4 regions of the Photobacterium satsumensis genome follow, and region 2 is predicted to be linked to each of the others. Evidence: predicted binding sites of a transcription regulator. Region 2 holds the regulator's gene; each other region holds the start of a gene.
What was found. The regulator CRP, encoded in region 2, controls carbon source genes, mostly activating them, when cyclic AMP is high. The targets are predictions, from matches to a motif close to TGTGANNNNNNTCACA.

Region 1: typA (translational GTPase TypA) is a predicted target of CRP. The motif match lies at 3,993-4,008, and genes of this name have one in related genera.
Region 3: L4D79_RS15695 (CidA/LrgA family protein) is a predicted target of CRP. The motif match lies at 2,678-2,693, and genes of this name have one in related genera.
Region 4: pyrG (CTP synthase) is a predicted target of CRP. The motif match lies at 1,689-1,704, and genes of this name have one in related genera.

Annotation. Positions count from the first base shown of each region.
Region 1 covers NZ_JAKJSK010000017.1:66,742-72,243, forward strand. The annotation lists gene glnG (nitrogen regulation protein NR(I)) at 1-364, opposite strand, end outside; gene glnL (nitrogen regulation protein NR(II)) at 375-1,424, opposite strand; gene L4D79_RS26320 (DUF4124 domain-containing protein) at 1,544-2,092, opposite strand; gene glnA (glutamate--ammonia ligase) at 2,215-3,624, opposite strand; gene typA (translational GTPase TypA) at 4,109-5,502, shown strand, end outside.
Region 2 covers NZ_JAKJSK010000011.1:16,029-21,530, reverse strand. The annotation lists gene astA (arginine N-succinyltransferase) at 1-981, shown strand, start outside; gene astD (succinylglutamate-semialdehyde dehydrogenase) at 993-2,450, shown strand; gene L4D79_RS21345 (DUF1338 domain-containing protein) at 2,492-3,289, shown strand; gene L4D79_RS21340 (hypothetical protein) at 3,399-3,587, opposite strand; gene crp (cAMP-activated global transcriptional regulator CRP) at 3,773-4,405, opposite strand; gene L4D79_RS21330 (OsmC family protein) at 4,678-5,082, shown strand; gene L4D79_RS21325 (phosphoribulokinase) at 5,179-5,502, opposite strand, start outside.
Region 3 covers NZ_JAKJSK010000007.1:904,226-909,727, reverse strand. The annotation lists gene L4D79_RS15710 (DMT family transporter) at 1-399, opposite strand, end outside; gene cdd (cytidine deaminase) at 534-1,421, opposite strand; gene L4D79_RS15700 (CidB/LrgB family autolysis modulator) at 1,611-2,291, opposite strand; gene L4D79_RS15695 (CidA/LrgA family protein) at 2,288-2,629, opposite strand; gene L4D79_RS15690 (winged helix-turn-helix domain-containing protein) at 2,736-3,281, opposite strand; gene sbcB (exodeoxyribonuclease I) at 3,495-4,919, opposite strand; gene L4D79_RS15680 (MarR family transcriptional regulator) at 5,108-5,407, shown strand; gene L4D79_RS15675 (hypothetical protein) at 5,448-5,502, shown strand, end outside.
Region 4 covers NZ_JAKJSK010000019.1:15,831-21,332, reverse strand. The annotation lists gene relA (GTP diphosphokinase) at 1-697, shown strand, start outside; gene mazG (nucleoside triphosphate pyrophosphohydrolase) at 779-1,588, shown strand; gene pyrG (CTP synthase) at 1,788-3,428, shown strand; gene eno (phosphopyruvate hydratase) at 3,509-4,810, shown strand; gene ftsB (cell division protein FtsB) at 5,019-5,291, shown strand; gene ispD (2-C-methyl-D-erythritol 4-phosphate cytidylyltransferase) at 5,333-5,502, shown strand, end outside.

The DNA.
Region 1 (5,502 bases), on a different contig from region 2:
TGTGGGTCACGGCTCGCTCGACCAAGCTCACGGCCTCATCAATATCAAACGGCTTGGGTAGGTACTCGAAGGCCCCTTCCTGATACGCATTCACCGCGGCATCGAGATCCGAGTGGGCGGTCATGATAATCACCGGAAGGGTCGGATAGTCAGCCTGTAGCACCTTGAGTAAAGCGAACCCGTCCATGCCCGGCATGCGGATATCCGACACCAGTACATCGGGGACACTGCGCTCCAGTGCCTCAACCACGCTGTCGGCATTGGCGAAGGTTTCACATTTCAGTCCGGCTGCATTGAGGGTTCGCTCTAGTACCCAGCGGATCGAGCTGTCGTCATCAACGACCCAAATTAGTCCTTTGCTCATAGTGAATCCTCTACATAATCGGTAAATACAGGGTGAATTTGGTATGGCCCGGCCAGCTTACGACTTCAATCTTACCTTGGTGCTGGTCGACCAGGTTCTGTGCAATGGACAAGCCCAGTCCGGTGCCGCCCTCGCGCCCAGTGACCATCGGATAGAACAGGGTGTCCTGGATATCACCCGGGATCCCTGGGCCATCGTCGATGATGTCGATTTTTGCAGCGACCCGGTAGCGCTTACCGTGGATCAGTGCCTGATGGGCAGTACGGGTCTTGAGGGTAATATTGCCGCCGCCGTGTTGCTTAAGTGCCAGCGAAGCATTGCTGACAATATTGAGAATGGCTTGCTCGAGCTGCTCGGCATCCATGGTGAAATCGGGCAGGCTGGGATCATAGTCGCGGTGCAGGTGGATATCCTCGCCGCAATCAATACTGATCAGCTGGCGGACTTTTTCCAGCACCACGTGAATATTGTCTTGTTGGCGGCTGCCGGGACGCTGTGGTCCGAGAAGACGATCAACCAAATTGCGTAGCCGGTCGGCCTGCTCGATGATCATCTGGGTATATTCGGTATAACTGGGATCGGGCAGGGTTTTTTCCAGCAACTGGGCGGCGCCGCGCAGGCCACCGAGCGGGTTCTTGATTTCATGGGCCAATCCGCGTACCAACTCCTTGGCGGCTTGCTGCTGGGCATGCTGGCTGAGCTCTTGGCTGATCCGGCGTTGCTGGTCAATCGGCTTGAGCTCGAGCAATATCAACAGCTCGCGCTGCCATGACAGCGGGCTGGCATTGAGCTCTAGGGTGTGGTGACGTCCGTCGATGACAAAGGTGACATCGCTGTCTGCCAATCCTTGCCCGCTTTGTAGGGTGTCGGAAATAAGGCCCAGATCTAACGAAGTATGCTGGAGCAGATCCGGGAAGCAGGTGTTGTTGAGTCGACGCTTGCTGAACGATAGCAATTGCTCGGCTGCCGGGTTGACGTAGCGTATGGTCAGCGACTCATCGAGTAATACGATTGCCGTGACTTGGTTGTCTAGGATCAGGGAAGAAAAGTCAGCCGTCACAGTTACCATCCTTGTTGGTGCAGTTCATCATGGTGCACTGAACCGCTAATGCACCACGTTGGTGCAATCAAGTGTAGCCTGTCTGTCTGGTATCGTGAACGAAAAAATGGCGACGCCTGTTATTTGGGCACTGGGAGTGGTGCCGGGCGCTGGTTGATACGGGCACGGTGCAAGAAGACAGTTATCTCTTCAGATGATGCAATAACCTTGCCGTGTTTTAGCAATTCTACCTGTAGGGTATGGCTGCCGCGGTCAATATTGGTAAGAGGCCAGATAAGCTGGGCCTGGGGACGGCCGTAGATGTCACCATCGAGGCGCAACCGAGCGCTGTGGCCTTGGTTGAGCTTGCGGTTAGACGAGGCCATGATGGTCATATTGCCCTGGTTGTCGCGCAGGGTTTGCTGATCGGATGGGGTAGTCAGCAGGATGCTGGCGGGCGGCAGGGCGGACTCGGTTAGCGGCTCGGTGTCAGGGTCTGTTTCGGCGACAGGAGGTTGGGGAGCCGTTGATTTTTTGGGGGCCTGAATGCTTATCACCGATGCACCGGGATGGGGTCGGTCGGAGAAGTGGGTGACGCCATCTTCATCTTGCCAGGTATAGATGTCGCTGGCGGCGGTGATGGTTGAGAATAACAGAAGTGCTGTTAGCAAGCGGGATGTTCTGTACATGTTTGTTATCAGACGGTGGATGATCCCTCATTGTTGGCATTGGGGCTGGTAGGGAACAAGATCAAAAAGGCCAGCTTGTGAAGCTGGCCTAAATCTATTATATCGACTTGCTTATCAGTTACTTAAACTGAGTAGTACAGTTCGAACTCTAGTGGGTGCGTTGTCATGTTGACTTTCGCAACATCCTGAGACTTCAGCTCGATGTAAGAATCGATGAAGTCGTCAGAGAATACACCGCCAGAAGTTAGGAACTCACGGTCTTCGTCTAGTGACTGAAGTGCGCCCTGTAGCGATTCAGCAACCGTTGGGATTTCAGCTGCTTCTTCTGCTGGTAGGTCGTACAAGTCTTTATCCATCGCTTCGCCCGGGTGGATCTTGTTCTGGATACCATCTAGGCCTGCCATCAGCATTGCTGCGAATGCTAGGTATGGGTTCGCTGCTGGGTCACCAAAACGTACTTCGATACGACGTGCTTTCGGGCTAGGTACAACTGGAATGCGGATTGACGCTGAACGGTTACGTGCAGAGTAAGCCAGCATGACTGGTGCTTCGAAGCCAGGAACAAGACGCTTGTACGAGTTAGTTGCTGGGTTTGCAAAGGCGTTGATAGCACGTGCGTGCTTGATGATACCGCCAATGTAGTAAAGCGCCATTTCAGATAGGCCGCCGTATTTGTCACCTGCAAACAGGTTTTGACCATCTTTTGCTAGAGACATGTGAACGTGCATACCGCTGCCGTTATCACCAACGAGTGGCTTAGGCATGAAGGTTGCTGTTTTACCAAATGCGTGGGCAACGTTGTGAACAACGTATTTGTACACTTGGATTTCATCAGCTTTCGTCGTTAGGGTATTGAAGCGTGTTGCGATTTCGTTTTGACCCGCCGTCGCAACTTCATGGTGGTGAGCTTCAACAACTAGACCCATTTCTTCCATGATTAAACACATTGCAGAACGAATATCTTGCGATGAATCAACCGGTGCGACTGGGAAGTAGCCACCTTTCACGCCAGGACGGTGGCCTTTGTTACCACCATCGAAATCAGAACCTGTGTTCCATGCCGCTTCTACGTCATCGATCTTGAAGAAAGAGCCTGACATGTCGGTGTTGAACTTCACGTCATCAAATAAGAAGAACTCTGGCTCAGGACCAACAAGTACGTTATCAGCAAGGCCTGTCGAACGCATGAAGTCTTCTGCGCGCTTAGCGATAGAGCGAGGGTCACGGTCGTAGCCTTGCATTGTTGCAGGCTCAAGGATGTCACAACGAATATTAAGCGTTGAATCTTCCGTGAATGGGTCAAGTACCGCGCTAGCTGCATCCGGCATCATCACCATGTCTGATTCATTGATACCTTTCCAACCTGCAACAGAAGAGCCATCGAACATTTTGCCTTCTTCAAAGAAGTCAGCATCGATCTGGTGGGATGGGATAGAGATGTGCTGCTCTTTACCTTTGGTATCGGTAAAGCGTAGGTCAACAAACTTAACTTCGTTTTCCTGGATCAGCGCAAGTACGTTTTCTACTGACATCTTGAATAACCTCCGGTGTTAGATTGGGCATCAGGCCGCAATAAAATAGTAATGAGCGTATTTCGCTCTATTGCTAAAATACAATGCGATAACTGTGCCAACTTTTTAAAGCCCCAAAATAGCGCACTTGGCAGGTATTCCGGGCTGAATTAGTCCTTTGTTTGCACCATTAAGGGGATTTATTGCACCAAAATGGTGCGTAGTGAGCTTTAATCCCTTTATTGGTGCGCGTATCTACATTAGCCCAGCGCGACATATTGTCAATTGGCTTGGTAGGGAAAAGTGGGTGGAAAAGGCGTTTGGAGGGGGGCTTTGGCGGCCTCCGATGTAGCGTAAAGCATGAATAAAGCAGGCAGAACGAAAAAGGCGGTGATATAAATCACATATTACGTGGGTTTTGGAGTAAAATCTGTTAGATTATGAGCCGTTTTTTTAACCAAGTAGCGCCATCCGGTCGCTGCATGTTCTGAGTGAATGTGAATCCATGTCTAATCCACAGATCGATAAATTAAGAAATATCGCAATTATTGCGCACGTTGACCACGGTAAAACCACCCTGGTTGACAAACTGCTTCAGCAGTCTGGCACGTTAGAGTCTCGCGGTGAAGTTGAAGAACGCGTAATGGATTCCAACGACATCGAAAAAGAGCGTGGTATTACCATTCTTGCTAAGAACACAGCGATTAACTGGAATGATTACCGCATCAACATCGTAGATACCCCAGGACACGCCGACTTCGGTGGTGAAGTTGAGCGTATTATGTCGATGGTTGACTCTGTACTGCTTATCGTTGATGCCGTTGACGGCCCGATGCCTCAGACACGTTTCGTAACCCAGAAAGCGTTTGCCCACGGCCTGAAGCCTATCGTTGTTATCAACAAGATCGACCGTCCGGGCGCACGTCCTGAGTGGGTTATGGATCAAGTATTCGATCTGTTCGACAACCTAGGTGCAACAGATGAGCAGCTAGACTTCACGACTGTTTATGCTTCAGCTCTTAATGGCTGGGCAACAATGGAGGAAGGCGAAGTTGGCGAGAACATGGAGCCATTGTTCCAAGCGGTTGTTGATACGGTTGACGCCCCAAGCGTTGACGTTGATGGCAGCCTACAGATGCAAATCTCTCAGCTAGACTACAGCTCTTACGTGGGTGTTATCGGTGTTGCTCGTGTAACTCGCGGCTCTGTGGTACCAAACCAGCAGGTTACTATTGTAGGTGCTGACGGTAAGAAACGTAACGGTAAAGTCGGTACTGTACTGGGTTACCTTGGCCTTGAGCGTCACGAAGTTGAAAAAGCAACGGCGGGCGACATCATTGCAATCACCGGTCTTGGCGAGCTGAAAATCTCTGACACTATCTGTGACGTGAACGCGGTTGAGGCTCTGCCTGCTCTGTCTGTTGATGAGCCAACTGTAACCATGACTTTCCAGGTAAACACGTCTCCGTTTGCGGGTAAAGAAGGTAAGTTCGTTACTTCACGTAACATCCTTGAGCGTCTGCAGAAAGAATTGGTACACAACGTTGCACTTCGCGTTGAAGAAACTGATAACCCAGACCGTTTCCGTGTTTCAGGCCGTGGTGAACTTCACCTGTCTATCCTGATTGAAAACATGCGCCGTGAAGGTTTTGAGCTAGCGGTATCTCGTCCAGAAGTTATCATCAAAGAAGAAGATGGTCAGCTGATGGAACCGTACGAAACTGTGACTATCGACGTGCTGGAAGAGCACCAAGGTGGCATCATGGAGAACATCGGCCTGCGTAAAGGTGAGCTGACTGACATGTCTCCAGATGGCAAAGGTCGTGTACGTATGGACTTTATGATGCCTTCTCGTGGTCTTATTGGTTTCCAAACTGAGTTCCTAACACTGACTTCAGG
Region 2 (5,502 bases):
GATCTACCGGCACTGCTACAGTGCGCGGAAGAGTCGGGCCATGGTTTCACCTCGCTACCGGTTAACGAGGAAATTCTCGCTAATCGAATTCAGCATTCCGAAGAGAGCTTTGCCAAGTTGGTCACCCAACCTGGCTCGGAAGGTTACCTGATGGTGGCAGAAGATACCGAGACCGGGGAAATTGCAGGGACGACGGCGATCGAAGCCGCGATTGGGCTGGACAACCCGTTTTATACCTACCATCTCAGTACCGTGGTGCATTCATCGCGCCGCCTCAATGTCCACAATGTGGTGAAAGTGCTGACGTTCGGCAATGACTACACTGGGGTGAGTGAGCTCTGTACCCTGTTTCTACGCCCGGAGTGGCGTGAAGGCCTCAATGGCCGTTTGCTGTCGAAGTGCCGCTTCCTGATGATGGCCGAGCACCCTGAGCGCTTTGACAACACGGTGATTGCCGAGATGCGCGGGGTGTCAGATGAAGACGGCAATTCCCCGTTCTGGGAGTGGCTAAAAGAACACTTCTTCTCGATTGACTTCACCTTGGCCGATTACCTGACCGGTATCGGTAAGAAAGGTTTTATTGCCGATTTGATGCCCAAGTTGCCGATCTACGTCAACTTGCTCAGCCCGGAAGCACAGGCGGTGATCGGGCAAGTGCATGAGAAAACCCGTCCGGCACTTCGTCTGTTGGAGAAGGAAGGTTTCACCTGCCGTGGTTATGTCGATATTTTCGATGCCGGCCCGACGGTAGAGTGTGATGTCAGAAATATCGAGTCGGTACGCCACTCGCAAGTGTGCCGGGTTGAGATCGGCCAACCGGTCGCACAGACGGATTGCATCGTCAGTAACTCTTCGTTTACCCATTTCCGCGCTATCGTCGACAAGGTCGACGTACTGGATGGCACGGCATTGATGAGTGCAGCAGCGGCCAAGGCGCTGGATGTTAAACAAGGGGATCAGGTTCGCCTGATCGCCCAATAAAGGAGTAGACCATGACCCAATGGATTGCAGGTCGCTGGCAAGACGGCGAAGGACAAGCGATGCAGTCGCTCAACCCGTACACCAGTGAAGTCGTATGGCAAGGTTTGTCGGCAACCGCAGAGCAGGTTGAGCAGGCTGTTGCTGCCGCAAGGACGGCACTGGTGAGCTGGCGTAGCCTACCTATTGCTGAGCGTCAGGCGATTGTTGAGCGCTTTGCCGAGCTGGTCAAAGCGCACAGTGAAGCTATTGCGGTGGTTATTGCCGAGGAAACGGGCAAGCCATTGTGGGAAACCCGTACCGAAGCTGGCGCGATGGTGGGTAAGATTGCCATATCGCTGCGTGCCTACCATGAGCGTACAGGCGATAAGCAAAAAGACGTTGCTGGCACCCAAGCCGTGCTTCGTCACCGTCCATTGGGTGTCATGGCGGTCTTCGGACCCTATAATTTCCCGGGACACCTACCCAATGGCCATATCGTCCCGGCCTTGCTGGCAGGGAATACCGTGGTATTTAAGCCATCGGATCTGACCCCTAAGGTGGCTGAAGAATGTATGAAGTTATGGCAGCAGGCCGGTTTGCCTGAGGGTGTGATTAACCTGGTTCAGGGCGCACGGGCAACCGGTGAAGCCCTAGCGGGTGCCAAGGGCATTGATGGACTGCTGTTTACCGGTAGTGCCAATACCGGCCATTTGCTGCACCGTCAGTTTGCCGGCCAGCCGGGTAAAATGCTGGCGTTGGAAATGGGCGGCAATAATCCGATGGTGATCTCCCGTCACTATGGCGAGTTGGATGCGACTGTCTACACTATTATTCAGTCTGCCTTTATCAGTGCCGGACAGCGTTGTACCTGCGCTCGTCGTCTGTACTTACCTCACGGTGTGGAAGGCGATCGTATTTTGGCGCGCTTGCTCGAGTTAACCCGCCAGATCCGCGTCGGTGGCCAGTTCGATGAGCCAGCACCGTTTATGGGGGCACAAGTGTCGCTTCAGGCGGCTGATAATATTGTGCAGGCCCAGTCGCAGTTGGTCGAGCTAGGTGGTGAAGTGCTGCTGCCAGCGACCCGTGGCCAAGGGGCGATTGTCACACCGGGGATCATCGACGTCAGCAATATCGATGAACTACCTGATGAAGAATACTTTGGTCCGCTGCTGCAGGTTGACCGTTATCACGATTTGGACGAAGCGGTAGAAAAGGCCAATGATACCCGCTATGGCCTATCGGCAGGCTTGGTATCGACCGATGACAGTGAGTGGCAGTATTTCATTGAACATATCCGGGCCGGCATTGTAAACCGCAATCGCCAGCTAACGGGAGCTAGTGGCGATGCGCCATTCGGTGGACCTGGCGCGTCGGGTAACTTACGGCCAAGTGCGTATTACGCGGCAGACTACTGTGCATACCCGATGGCGTCGATGGAAGGTGAACAGCCGGAGCTTCCCGCTCAGCTATCACCGGGTCTTTCGCTTTGATGGCCATCAATCATTCACCAGCCAAAGAGGATAGCGAGCACATGGAAAGGGTAGAGCAACTATTTGCCGGGCTATGGCAGGATTACATCCAGCGCCTATGCCCATCAGCCGCTCAGGTTCATGATCTGCTGACCGAAGAAGAGCCGCTGCTCAACGATCATATTGCGCTGCGGACATTCAACCTGCCGAAGGTCGGGCTTGACCGGCTGGCGGCCCCGTTCATTGCCATTGGCTACAAGCCGTGTGGCCGCTATCACTTTGAGGCCAAAAAGTTGTATGCCGAGCATTTTGAGCATCCGAACCCGCTGGCACCCAAAGTGTTTATCAGTGAGTTGATGGTTGGCCAGTTCAGCTCGTTACTGCAGCAGACGGTTAGGGATTTGGTCGATCAGGTGCCGGAGCAGGCCATGCATGATCCGGCCTTTCTCTATGGTGGGCGGTTATGGGACTTGGACTACGCGACCTATGAGCTATTGGCGGCTGAAAGCGAATATGCCGGCTGGCTGGCCGCCCATGGTTTCGGTGCCAACCACTTTACTGTTAGCCTGAACCAGCTTGAGCAGTTTACCGAGGTCGATGAGGTCAATCACTTGTTGCGTCATAATGGCTTTGAAATCAACAGTGCAGGCGGTGAGGTCAAAGGCAGTCCTGAAGTGATGCTCGAGCAGTCATCGACCATGGCAGACCGGGTCGAGGTTGGGTTTATCGATGGCGTGCATACTATACCGGGCGGCTTCTATGAGTTTGCCAAGCGCTATCCGAAAGAGGACGGTGAGCTATATACCGGCTTCGTTGAAGCGTCGGCAGATAAAATCTTTGAAAGCACGGATGCCAGTTAAACCAACTGAATCAGCAAGGCCCTTTCATGAGGGCCCCTGCATTATCATAACTGGGTAAAACATAAAGCGCCTGTGGCTGATAGGGTCACAGGTTTTTTTGCGCCCGACTTTAGTGTTTGAGGCTGTCGAGCGGATACCCAAAGTGGGACTCCGGTGTATGGCGCTTTACCTTCTCGTGTTGCTCAAGGTAGTGACGGCTGTCGCTGAAACCGGTCATTTCAATTGTATCGGGTAGTGGCGAAATGACGCCGCGCTGCACGTGGTGGGAGCTATGTGGTGAAAAGCGTTCGATGTCCATACCGGTATTCCATTACAGGTGATGAGAATTGATATGCACAATGTAGCACTAAGCCGGGTAGATACAAGCACAAAAAGAGTGATGGGGTAGACAGTAATGCCCTGTAAGTATGAAAGTGGGCAGGGTAGGCAATAAAAAAGCCGCATAGTGCGGCTTTTTGAGTATCTGGCAGTAAACCGGATGGTTTAACGGGTACCGTAAACAACGATAGTTTTACCGTGGGCAGAGATCAGGTTCTGCTCTTCTAGCATCTTCAAGATACGACCAACAGTCTCACGGGAACAACCAACGATTTGGCCGATTTCCTGACGGGTGATCTTGATTTGCATACCATCTGGGTGAGTCATTGCATCTGGCTGTTTAGCCAGGTTCAATAGTGTCTGTGCGATACGGCCTGTTACATCCAGGAATGCCAAGTCACCGACTTTCTGGCTCGTCACCTGTAGGCGGCTTGCCATCTGTGCTGAAAGGCGCATCAGGATGTCTGGGTTAACTTGGATTAGCTGGCGGAACTTCTTGAAAGAAATTTCTGCGACTTCACAAGGGGTCTTAGCACGAACCCATGCAGTACGCTCTTGGCCTTCTTCGAATAGGCCTAATTCACCGATGAAGTCACCTTGGTTTAGGTAAGACAGGATCATTTCCTTACCTTCTTCATCCTTGATCAGGACCGCAACAGAACCTTTGACGATGTAGTAGAGCGTCTCGGCTTTTTCACCCGCGTGGATCAAAGTACTCTTTGAAGGGTATTTATGAATGTGGCAATGGGAAAGAAACCACTCTAGAGTTGGATCTGTTTGAGGTTTACCTGGAACCATATTACTAACTTCCTCTGCGTTTGTTGCCCAACAACGACGTCCTTTAAAAAATGAGGCTGGGCCTAACCATAATGAGTTCGTCGTTTAGGATATTCAGTCAACCGCTGGGCTGCAAGCTCACGTGAATAATTAGTTCAGATTTTATCTTTTTTCGGCGCGCTTTTCTTGATATTGATCTATGTGAAAAGGCCATTTTGTAGTCATAAGTGTGCACATGATCACACAGTTGCTAGATAGTGCCGAAACCCCCTATAAGTTGTAAGGAGAAACCAATGCAATCACGAGTGAAATGGGTCGAGAATATGACCTTCCTTGGACAGTCAAATTCCGGCCACAGCGTGGTTATGGACGGCAATGGCGGAGAAAAAGCCCCGAGTCCAATGGAGCTGGTACTGATGGCTGCGGGTGGGTGCAGCTCGGTGGATGTGGTTGACGGACTCAAATCTGCAGGACAGAAGATCACCGGTTGTGAAGCGCAAATCAATTCGGTGCGTCGCGAGCAGGCTCCTCGTATTTTCACCACCGCCAACTTGCACTTTGTGGTGACGGGTGAAAACCTCGATGAAGCCGTTGTGGCCAAAACAGTGGCCGACTCGCTGGAAAAATACTGCTCGGTGTGCCTGATGCTGGGAGAAGGAGTTGAGATGACCCACTCGTATGAGGTGGTGGAAGAGTAATATAGCGGCAAGAAATGGCGATGGGCCCGGGGCGAGAGGAAAATCACGCCTATCGCCTATCGCCTATCGCCTATCGCCTATCGCCTATCGCCGGTCTTAACCTATTTTCCCCGTATCAATCAGCTGCTGGATCAGCGGCCGCATGATCAGCTCCATGGCAAAACTCATCTTGCCGCCAGGTACCACCAGGGTGTTGTGGCGCGACATAAACGACCCTTGGATCATCGATAGCAGGTAGGGAAAGTCCACCTTCTTGATCCCGCGGAATCGGATCACCACAAAGCTTTCGTCGAGGCTTGGAATGGCCTTGGCACTGAACGGGTTGGAAGTATCTACCGTCGGTACCCGCTGGAAGTTGATGTGGGTACGGGAAAACTGCGGGGTGATGTAATTGAGGTAGTCATCCATCGAGCGGACAAT
Region 3 (5,502 bases), on a different contig from region 2:
TGTGGCGATCCAGCGTGCGGTACCGACGTTCTCTTTAAGAAATAGACCTGCACCAATCGTGGCAAACAGCGGTGAGGTCATCAGCAGCGCGATACCCTGCCAGATTGGCACCGGATACGCCAGCGCCCATAGCCACAGTTGAATACCGATTACCGCGAGCAATACACGAAAACAGTGTTGGCCAAAATGTTGGGTGCGCAGTGCATTGCGAATACCTAAGGTTCTTAACCAAGGAAAAATGGCCACCAAGGCAATGAAGTACTGGAATAGGGCAACAGTGGTTGATGGAAGGTGTAAAACCATACTGAGGTACTGTGCCAGGCTGTTGACTATCGCAAAAGCTAAGCCGGCAGTGACCATCCAGCTAGCCCCTTGAATCGGGTTGTGTTGATGAGACATGAAATTAAGGTTTATTGAGTTTATAACTGGAAAATCATACTCCTACCTTTGGTAAGAGAAAACCGCTTTCTGTTCGCTAAGCGACAACAGATACAAAAAAGCCGCCAAATGGCGGCTTATTATCTTCATTGTGCTTATGCAGCAACATAAGACAGTGGAATATCCGGGTTCAGTGCTTCCAGTGTCGTCTGCGTATCAGAGAGATGGCTGATAGTGCTATCCGCTTTTTCAACCAGTGCCGCTTCTTCAATGTCAGCAAGCGGGTAACCCGCCATGTTCATGTTAACCAATGCCACCTGTAACGGAGGAAGGCTAGGGTTGAAAGCTGCATTTTCGGCATACATACCGATAAACGTTTTACCGTCTTTTGCTTTCAGTGCCACACCGCTGAAGTTTTTAGTGTAAGGCGCATGCGCACGGTTAGCCGCTTGGCAAGCTTGTTGAATGAGGGCTTCTGATGCTTCGATTTCCACACCGTTATCAACTTTAGATAGTAGCGCATCAGTTACATTCAGGTCGGCTGGACCAAAAGACTCAGGCAAGTACTCTTGCAGTGACTTAGCAGCACGTTCTGGCAATTGAACAACCAATTCGTTCGCTGTTGTTAGCTCGTTCATGAACTGGCGACAGTGACCACAAGGGCTGTAGTTAATGGTGATATCAGAAATGCCGGTTTCGCCTTTTACCCAAGCATGGCTAATGGCGGATTGTTCTGCGTGAATCGTTTGAGAAAGGCAAGCACCTACAAATTCCATGTTAGCACCGAAATAAAGCGTGCCAGATTGACCACGGACGATTGCGCCAACATAGAAATTAGAAATAGGTGCAACAGAATAAGCAGCGGCAAGCGGAAGTAATGCAACACGCAATTCACTGTCAGTCATGTTGGTTTTCGACATTAACTGAGCAAACACCTCAGGGTTTAAGGTGGCATCGAAATTCTCAGCTTCCAGTACAGGTTTAATTGCAGAAGCCAGATCAGCGGGTAGAGCGCCTAAAGCATCCATTACTTTAGTGTGCATGAGTTTTCACTCCGTCTTGTGTATGGAGAAACATTGTAGGCTTGGTAACGATATAATTGGGTGATCGTGATCACACTTATCAATCAACTGTTGCATCATTTGCAGCAATGCGAGTCGGGTCACACAGGTTGTAAATAAATTATAGAAGATAATCAATTATTTAGTTTTGTATTCGATTACTAGCACATCTTAGCGAAATATTGTCATGATGAGTGGAAACAATACTGGCGCTAAAATTGAAGTGATCACCCCACAAATGACTAAGGCCAATGAGCTGAATGCGCCTTCCTGATAATTTTCCTCTGCCGCTTTCGCTGTGCCTAATGCGTGAGAGACGGTACCCATGGTTAGCCCTTTGGCGATCGGCGCTTTAACACCAATCAGGCGGAATAGAGGGTAGCCCAAAACTGCACCAAATAACCCGGCAATAATAACCATGATAGCGGCAACCGAAGGGAGTCCACCAACTTGTTCGGCCACGGCCATCGCGATTGGGGTCGTCACCGACTTAGGGAGAATCGATGCTGTCAGCTGTGCATCAGCCCCTAGCATCAGTGCGATGCCAGCACCGGTGATCATAGATAACAAGCTACCGATTAAACAGACAGAAAAGATCACCTTCCATTTCTTGCGGATCTGGCTAAGTTGCTCATAAAGTGGAAAAGCCAAGGCAACCACCGCAGGCTCAAGTAACGCATTTAGCCATTTGTTCTGCTCGAAATAGGTTTCATAAGGAACCTCAAGCCACATGAGCAGAGGGATGATCACGAGCAAGCAAATAAGGAGCGGATTAACGATCGGATGCTGGATATGCTTGGAAATATAGCGGGCCGTGTAAAACACGACTAAGGTAGTCAGCAGCCAGATCATTGTTTTTCCTTATAGTGTGTTGCTAAACCTATGGTGACGAAGACCACCACACTACTGCCTATCGTGCTAAGTAGGATGATAAGGGCATTATTGGTCAGAAGATCGAGGTAGTTCATCAGGCCGATGCCAACAGGGACGAACAATAAAGCCATGTGGCGAATCAGCAGGTGGCAGCCTTGCATTGCCCAGTGGGCAGGAATAAGCCCCATAGAAAGAATGGTGAACAATATCAGCATGCCGATGATGCTACCGGGGATGGCTAAACCGGTAAGGTGTTGGATGCCTTTGCCTAACATTAGGCAGACAAAGATAATAAAAAAAGATCGTAGATATGCCATGAGCGCTTCAGAATTGGTAGAAGAAACGCATTTATCATACAAAATAAATGTGATCTAAGCCACACTTAGTTGTCATGAATTTAGTGCATTAAAAAGAGCTAGTACTTCATAAATAGTCTAGAAATGAAGCAGTAATGACCCCCGCAGCCAGCAATGCCAATATGGCAACCGAGATTTTATGTACCACACTGGTTTTTACTATCTCTTCTGTGGCAGATCTAAATTCGTCCTCTTCTTGTTCTGAGCTAGGAGGGGTGACTTGCTCTTGGTCTTCCACTTTTTCAGGCTCATGGACTAGTCGGCAGGTTTTCTCGGGTAGTGGCACCCTAAAGCCATAATGTGGGACGACTTCAATGGGGATAGCCATTTTTTCATTAAGGATAAGCTTCGCTGCCAAAGGTTTTAGTATGTTGTTTAGATCGTAGTGTTGATCGGCGCCGTCTTCATAGGGATCCAGTTGGCTGAAGGTTTTGTTGTGTAACTGCTCATGGCTGATCACTTCACCAGCACAATAGCATAGCGCCTCGAGTAACCGAGACTCATGCAATGTGAGTGGTGTTTCTTTTTTGTCTCGCCATACCAGTAAGTGTACATCTGGCTCAAAGTCGACGTCTGGGAACCGGAAACAGCGTGTTAAAGATTGTGTTGTCATATCAATCACTACAATTCACCCTTCGAATCCATGAATGACAATTTAAAATCCATCATTAATAGTGTTAGTGCTCATACCCAGTTGCGCAATCTCACAACAAAGAATCATTGATGTTAAAAAGCCCCTTGGCTAGATAAGCGCAAGGGGCTTTTAATTTGTGTTTCTATATCAGCAAGCTAGTGGAGTAATAAGACTCCGATAAGCTGTCGTCATTTATACGAGTGTTTGTACGTAATCGTAGACAGCTTTTAAGATCTTCATCTTCTTCTCGCTCGACTGGTGCTCCATGGCAACCGCTTCGAGGTTTTCCATGTAACTTGGTAGGTTTTCTTCGAAGAAGTCCTGGCAGTGGTGTTTCCACTGTTGTTGCTCTTGGAAGTCCAGCGTCATTGGGAAGTTACGGGCACGGTAGCGGAACAGTAGCGGCTTGATACGCTTATCACTAACGTTCAACTCCAGCTTGCCAAGTTCGGCTTCTGGCGTCTTCTGGATGATATCGATGGTTGAACGATCGGCGTTAGAGAAAAAGCCGTCGTAAAGCATCGTGTCGACATTGTCTTTTTTCTCAAACTCGCGCTCGACGCTGTAAATCGCCAGCAGTTTTTCTCGGATTTCCGGATGGGTTTTCAACGTCGCGAGGTTTTTCAGACAAGCTTCACGGTCGATACCAATACGGGCCGCATCTTCGGCGCGAAGAGTTTTCGCCGGAGCAAGTACCGGACACTTATTCAGGTGGATAAGCTTAAGGGGGACTGGCTGTTCATCAGGCCCCAAATCACTACGTTTGGTATACAAGCGCTCGCGCAGTTCATCGGCCGATAGCTCGATAAGCGGGGTAGGATCCATGGCCAGATTCACCGTAATAACCGCGTTCTTGTTATCAGGGTGCCATGCCATCGGCACAATCCAACTGGTATTGCCGCACTCGACACCAAACATCCCTGACACATGCATCAGCGGTGTCATCTCGACGATATCAACCAGCTCTTGAAGTTTACGCTTGTTACGCAACTTGAAGAAGTAATCAAACAGCTTCGGCTGGTTTTGCTTAATAATTTTCGCCAATTCGATGGTGGCGTAAACATCGGCCATGGCATCGTGCGCATTAGCATGTTCAATGCCGTTGGCAACAGACAGGTTCTCAAGCTTGAAGCTTGGCTGACCATCTTCATTGGTTGGCCAGCTTAAGCCATCAGGACGAAGCGCATAGCATGTACGCATGATATCGAGCAGATCCCAACGCGAGTTGCCGTTTTGCCAGCTCCAAGCATATGGGTCGTAGAAATTACGGTAAAGGGTATAACGAGTGACTTCGTCGTCGAAGCGGACATTATTATAGCCAATGACACAGGTATTTGGCTTTGACAGCTCTTTGTGAATTTGGGCTATAAACTCAGGCTCAGACAAGCCTTTCTCATGCGCTTCTTGCGGCGTGATCCCTGTGATCAGGCAGGCTTCAGGCGAAGGCAGGTAGTCGACAGGTGGTTTGCAGTAGATAACCAGCGGCTCACCGATAATGTTCATGTCCATGTCGGTACGTACACCGGCAAACTGGCATGGGCGATCTAGTGCCGGGTTGGCACCGAAGGTTTCATAATCCAGCCAAAACAGGGTTGGCTGATTGTCGTTGTTGCTCATTATTATCTTCACACGAGAAAAGTGTCATCTGGCTTAATGATAACAAAGAATTAGAGGTAGGGGCATGGCTAATTCTAGCTCAGATCCTCAGACATGACTGGCTATTAACTGCTTCGAGTTCTAGGCAATCCTTCACTAAGGCTTGTTACTATTGAGATTAAAGTAACTACTATTCTAAATCTTAGAGGATGATAAAAAATATGGATAATTTGGCTCAAAGCGGCCCAATCGACCCGAATTTGGCTCGTGCAGCTCGGTCTGTTCCGCATCAGGTTGGCTTGGTTAAGTTGAGCAAGACGCAGCTGAGGGTGCTTCAGTCTATCAAGTATGGGGAGGAGGTTACTGCGGGTGATATTGCAGAGCGATGTGGATTGTCCTCTGCTTGGGCGAGTACCACTTTGAGGCGGTTGAGTGAGAAGTCATATTTGTCACGACACTTTGAATCAGCTTTAGCTGGAGGTGGTGTGTTTATTTATATACGATATTAAATTGGTTGTATATTTTGATTGTTAGAAGGGAGTTCGCTAGGTGTCACTGAAGTTAAAAAAGACAAAGCAATTTGATATGAGTTCTATTAGTAAAA
Region 4 (5,502 bases), on a different contig from region 2:
GGACATCGAGCTGGTGAAAATCGGCGCGACCATGAAAGATGCCGAGGCCTATGGGCTCAAGCGTTTCAATGTCAATTCGGCTGATGAGTTGTTTGCCGGGATCGGTAGCGGTGATCTGCGAATTAACCAGGTAATCAACCACATCAATGCCCTGGTCAACAAGCCGACGGCTGAGGAAGAAGACCAGCAGTTGCTGGAGAAACTGACCGAAGCGAGCAGCAAGCCTGCGACGAGCAAAAAACCACAGCGTGATGCGGTGGTGGTGGAAGGGGTGGATAATCTGATGACCCACCTGGCTCGCTGCTGCCAGCCGATCCCGGGCGATGATATCCAGGGGTTCGTGACGCAGGGCCGGGGGATTTCGGTCCACCGCAGTGACTGTGAACAGCTTGAGGAGCTGCGCCATGTGGCCCCTGAGCGGATCATCGATACGGTGTGGGGCGGTGGCTTTGTCGGCAACTACCATATCACTGTCCGGGTGACGGCAGCGGAACGCAATGGGCTGCTCAAAGAGCTCACCAATACCTTGGCCAATGAAAAAGTCAAAGTCGCCGGAATGAAGAGCCGGGTCGATTACAAGAAGCAGATGTCGATCATGGATTTCGATATCGAATTGACCGACCTTGAGGTCTTGAGCCGGGTACTCAAGCGTATCGAGCAGGTGAGAGACGTCGCCGAGGCCAAGCGATTGCACTAAAATGGCAGTCAGAACATAACTATTTGAAGCGGGAAGCGAAGGCGACCCGCTTTTTTTTAGCCAAATAAAGGAAATCACAGCATGAGCGAGAACAAAGCGCCCATTGAACAATTGGTTGACATCATGACCACGTTGCGCGACCCACAGCAGGGCTGTCCGTGGGACTTGAAACAGACCTTCGCTTCCATTGTACCGCATACCCTGGAAGAAGCTTACGAAGTGGCTGATGCTATCGAGCAGCAGAGTTGGGATGATGTGCGTGAGGAGCTCGGTGATCTGTTATTCCAGGTGATTTTCTACTGCCAGCTAGGCAAAGAGCAGGGGCTGTTTGATTTTGATGGTGTGGTCAAGGGGCTCAACGAGAAGCTTACCCGTCGCCATCCCCATGTCTTTGCCGATACTGAGTTTACCTGCGAGGCAGAAATTAATGCCAATTGGGAAGCTGAGAAGGCCAAGGAGCGCTCTGCCAAAGGTGAGGATGCCAGTGTATTGGCTAACATCCCACAGGCCCTGCCTTCCCTTATCCGGGCTGATAAAATTCAGAAGCGCTGTGCCAAGCATGGTTTTGACTGGGACACCCTCGGCCCGGTGGTCGGCAAGGTGCATGAGGAGATAGACGAAGTCATGGAAGAAGTCACCCAAGTGTCACCTGATCAGACTAAAATCGAAGAAGAAATGGGAGACTTGCTATTCGCCGTGGCGAACTTTAGCCGTCATGTTCAGGTCAAACCGGAAGTGGCTCTGAAGAAAGCCAACCAGAAATTCGAGCGCCGTTTTCGCGAAGTGGAGAAAACTGTGCTAGAAAGAGGGATGCGTATTGACGATTGCTCCCTGGAATATCTGGATGCTATCTGGGATGAGGTCAAGCGCAACGAACTGAAGACAAAGTAAGCGAGGTGGGGGAGATAGTGGCAGTCGCGCGAGTGAATGCTCAATCTATAGTCATCTAGTTTAGTAGAATTGATTTGAGACAAAAAAAAACCAAACGTGCTGTGATAGTTTTCACGTTGTGGCAATAAAGTGTGTCTGGTATACTAATTTCCCGTCCAGATACATTTTATATCCTCTATACCAATCTTCCAGGTAAAACATGACGACGAATTACATTTTTGTTACGGGCGGGGTCGTATCCTCACTAGGTAAAGGTATTGCTGCAGCATCGCTGGCGGCTATTCTAGAAGCACGTGGTCTAAACGTGACTATGATGAAGCTAGACCCTTACATCAACGTTGACCCAGGCACAATGAGCCCAATTCAGCATGGTGAAGTATTCGTAACGGAAGACGGTGCAGAGACTGACCTTGACCTAGGCCACTATGAGCGTTTCATCCGTACCAAGATGACCAAGCGCAACAACTTCACTGCGGGACGTGTTTACGCCGATGTATTGCGTAAAGAGCGTCGTGGTGACTACCTAGGTGCAACGATTCAGGTTATCCCACACATCACCAATGCGATCAAAGAACGTGTTATTGCTGGTGCTGAAGGCCACGACGTAGCTATCGTCGAAGTCGGCGGCACAGTAGGTGATATCGAATCTCTACCATTTATGGAAGCAATCCGTCAGCTAGCGGTTGAGCTTGGCCGTGAACGCGCAATGTTCATGCACCTGACGCTTGTTCCATACTTGGCAGCAGCTGGCGAAGTGAAAACCAAGCCAACTCAGCACTCAGTGAAAGAACTGCTTTCTATCGGTATCCAGCCTGACATCCTAGTATGTCGTTCTGACCGTAACATCCCTGCTAACGAGCGTGCGAAAATCGCGCTGTTCTGTAATGTGCAGGAAAAAGCGGTTATTTCAATGAAAGACGTAGATTCTATCTACAAAATCCCGCAGCTTATTAAAGCTCAAGGTCTTGATGATCTTGTATGTCAGCGCTTTGGCATTACAGCGCCAGAAGCGAACCTGACTGAGTGGGAGCAAGTGATCTACGAAGAAGCTAACCCGACAGCTGAAGTGACTATCGGTATGGTGGGTAAGTACATCGAACTACCAGATGCGTACAAGTCAGTGAATGAAGCACTGAAGCATGCCGGTCTTAAGAACCGCCTGTCAGTGAAGATCAAGTACGTTGATTCTCAGGATGTTGAGTCTAAAGGTACAGAAGTACTGGAAGGCCTTGACGCTATCTTGGTTCCTGGTGGCTTCGGCGGCCGTGGTGTAGAAGGTAAAATCCAAACTGCACAATACGCCCGTGAAAACAAAATTCCTTACCTTGGCATCTGCCTAGGTATGCAAGTTGCCCTGATTGAGTTTGCCCGTAATGTGGCCGGTCTTGAAGGCGCACACTCTACAGAGTTCGACGCCCAGTCTAAGCACCCAGTGGTTGGTTTGATCACCGAGTGGGTTGACGGCGAAGGTAACGTTGAAGAGCGTACAGAAAAATCGGATCTGGGCGGTACAATGCGTCTGGGTTCTCAGCTATGTCACTTGGCTGATGGTTCTAAAGCGCGTGAGCTATACGGTAACCCAACAGTACATGAGCGTCACCGTCACCGCTATGAAGTAAACAACAACCTACTTCCTCGTCTAGAGAAAGCAGGTCTGAAGATTTCAGGTCTGTCATCAGACAAGAAGTTGGTGGAAATCATCGAGATCCCTAACCACCCATGGTTTGTGGCTGCTCAGTTCCACCCAGAGTTCACCTCGACACCTCGCGATGGTCACCCTCTATTTGAAGGATTCGTGAAGGCTGCTGGCGCCAACCAGCGTGGTGATCTTAACAAGTAAGGATTACGGATAGCTGCAGCAGTGATGGCTGCAGCTATTTTTTTAGCTTTTAATTTCAAGATAAAGCAAGAGGAAACACAATGTCTAAGATCGTTAAAGTTCTAGGTCGTGAAATCATTGATTCACGTGGTAACCCAACTGTAGAAGCTGAAGTTCACCTAGAAGGCGGTTTCGTAGGTATGGCTGCTGCACCATCTGGTGCATCAACTGGTTCTCGTGAAGCTCTTGAGCTACGCGACGGTGACAAGTCTCGTTTCCTAGGTAAAGGTGTTCTTAAAGCTGTTGAAGCTGTGAACGGCCCAATCGCGGAAGCTCTTGTAGGTAAAGACGCTAAATCTCAAGCTGACATCGACCAGATCATGCTTGACCTAGACGGTACTGAAAACAAGTCTAACTTCGGTGCAAACGCAATCCTAGCTGTATCTCTAGCTAACGCTAAAGCTGCTGCAGCGGCTAAAGGCATGCCTCTATACGAGCACATCGCAGAGCTAAACGGTACTGCAGGTCAGTTCTCTATGCCTCTACCAATGATGAACATCATCAACGGTGGTGAGCACGCTGATAACAACGTTGACATCCAAGAGTTCATGATCCAGCCAGTTGGCGCGAAAACTCTTAAAGAAGGTCTACGCATCGGTGCTGAAGTATTCCACAACCTAGCTAAAGTACTTAAGGCGAAAGGCCTAAGCACTGCTGTTGGTGACGAAGGTGGTTTCGCTCCTAACCTAGAGTCAAACGCTGCTGCACTTGCTGCAATCAAAGAAGCTGTTGAAGCTGCAGGCTACGTACTAGGCAAAGACGTTACTCTTGCTATGGACTGTGCTGCATCTGAGTTCTACGACAAAGAAGCTGGCAACTACAACATGAAAGGCGAAGGCAAAATCTTCACTTCTGAAGAGTTTAACTTCTACCTACAAGATCTTGCTAACCAGTACCCAATCGTTTCTATCGAAGATGGTCTTGACGAGTCTGATTGGGCTGGCTTCAAGCACCAGACTGAACTAATGGGCGACAAGCTTCAGCTAGTTGGTGACGATCTATTCGTTACAAACACGAAGATCCTTGCAGAAGGTATCGAGAAAGGCGTTGCTAACTCTATCCTTATCAAGTTCAACCAGATCGGTTCTCTAACTGAGACTCTAGCTGCAATCAAGATGGCTAAAGACGCTGGTTACACTGCAGTTATCTCTCACCGTTCAGGTGAAACTGAAGATGCAACTATCGCTGACCTAGCGGTAGGTACTGCTGCAGGCCAGATCAAAACGGGTTCTATGAGCCGTTCTGACCGTGTTGCTAAATACAACCAGCTAATCCGTATCGAAGAAGCGCTAGGTGAGAAAGCACCTTACAACGGTCTTAAAGAAGTTAAAGGCCAAGCTTAATTAAAAGCTGCGCATCGGGGTGACCCGAGCTGATACTAAAAACCGCCCTCTAAGGGCGGTTTTTTTATGGGCGAATAGTCGACAGGGAGCCAACAGCCCCTAGTGTCAAACTGCAAGTTATGGGATTATTACCAGCAGCTTGACACGTCTTTGTGTTTCAATCTGTTATGATTAGCTTAATTTCTTATACCATTGCCAAGAGGGCGCAATGCGATTGTTAAACCTCCTGCTGTTGGCCATCCTCAGCTGGTTACAGTATGACTTCTGGCTCGGCAAGAACGGCATGGTCGACTACGTTGCGGTGCGCGATAATGTGGCGGTGCAACAACAGGCCAATGCCGAGCTGGTTCAACGGAACCAGCAGATGTATTTCGAAATTAATGACTTGCACCGTGGTCAGGAAGCAGTAGAAGAACGCGCCCGCAACGAGCTGGGAATGATTGGAACGGATGAAACCTTTTTCCGTATTGTCAGCGACTGAACCCCAGAGACTTGCCTGGCGTGAGCCAGCTTTGAATATGCATGAATGAAAAATTGATCGCAGTCGTACCGGCTGCTGGTGTCGGTAGCCGAATGGCGGCTGACCGGCCTAAACAGTACTTGCACATTGCTGGCAAGACTATCCTTGAACATACAATCGATCGTTTGCTTCAACACCCGAAGGTTGAACGGGTAGTGGTTGCAATCAGCGA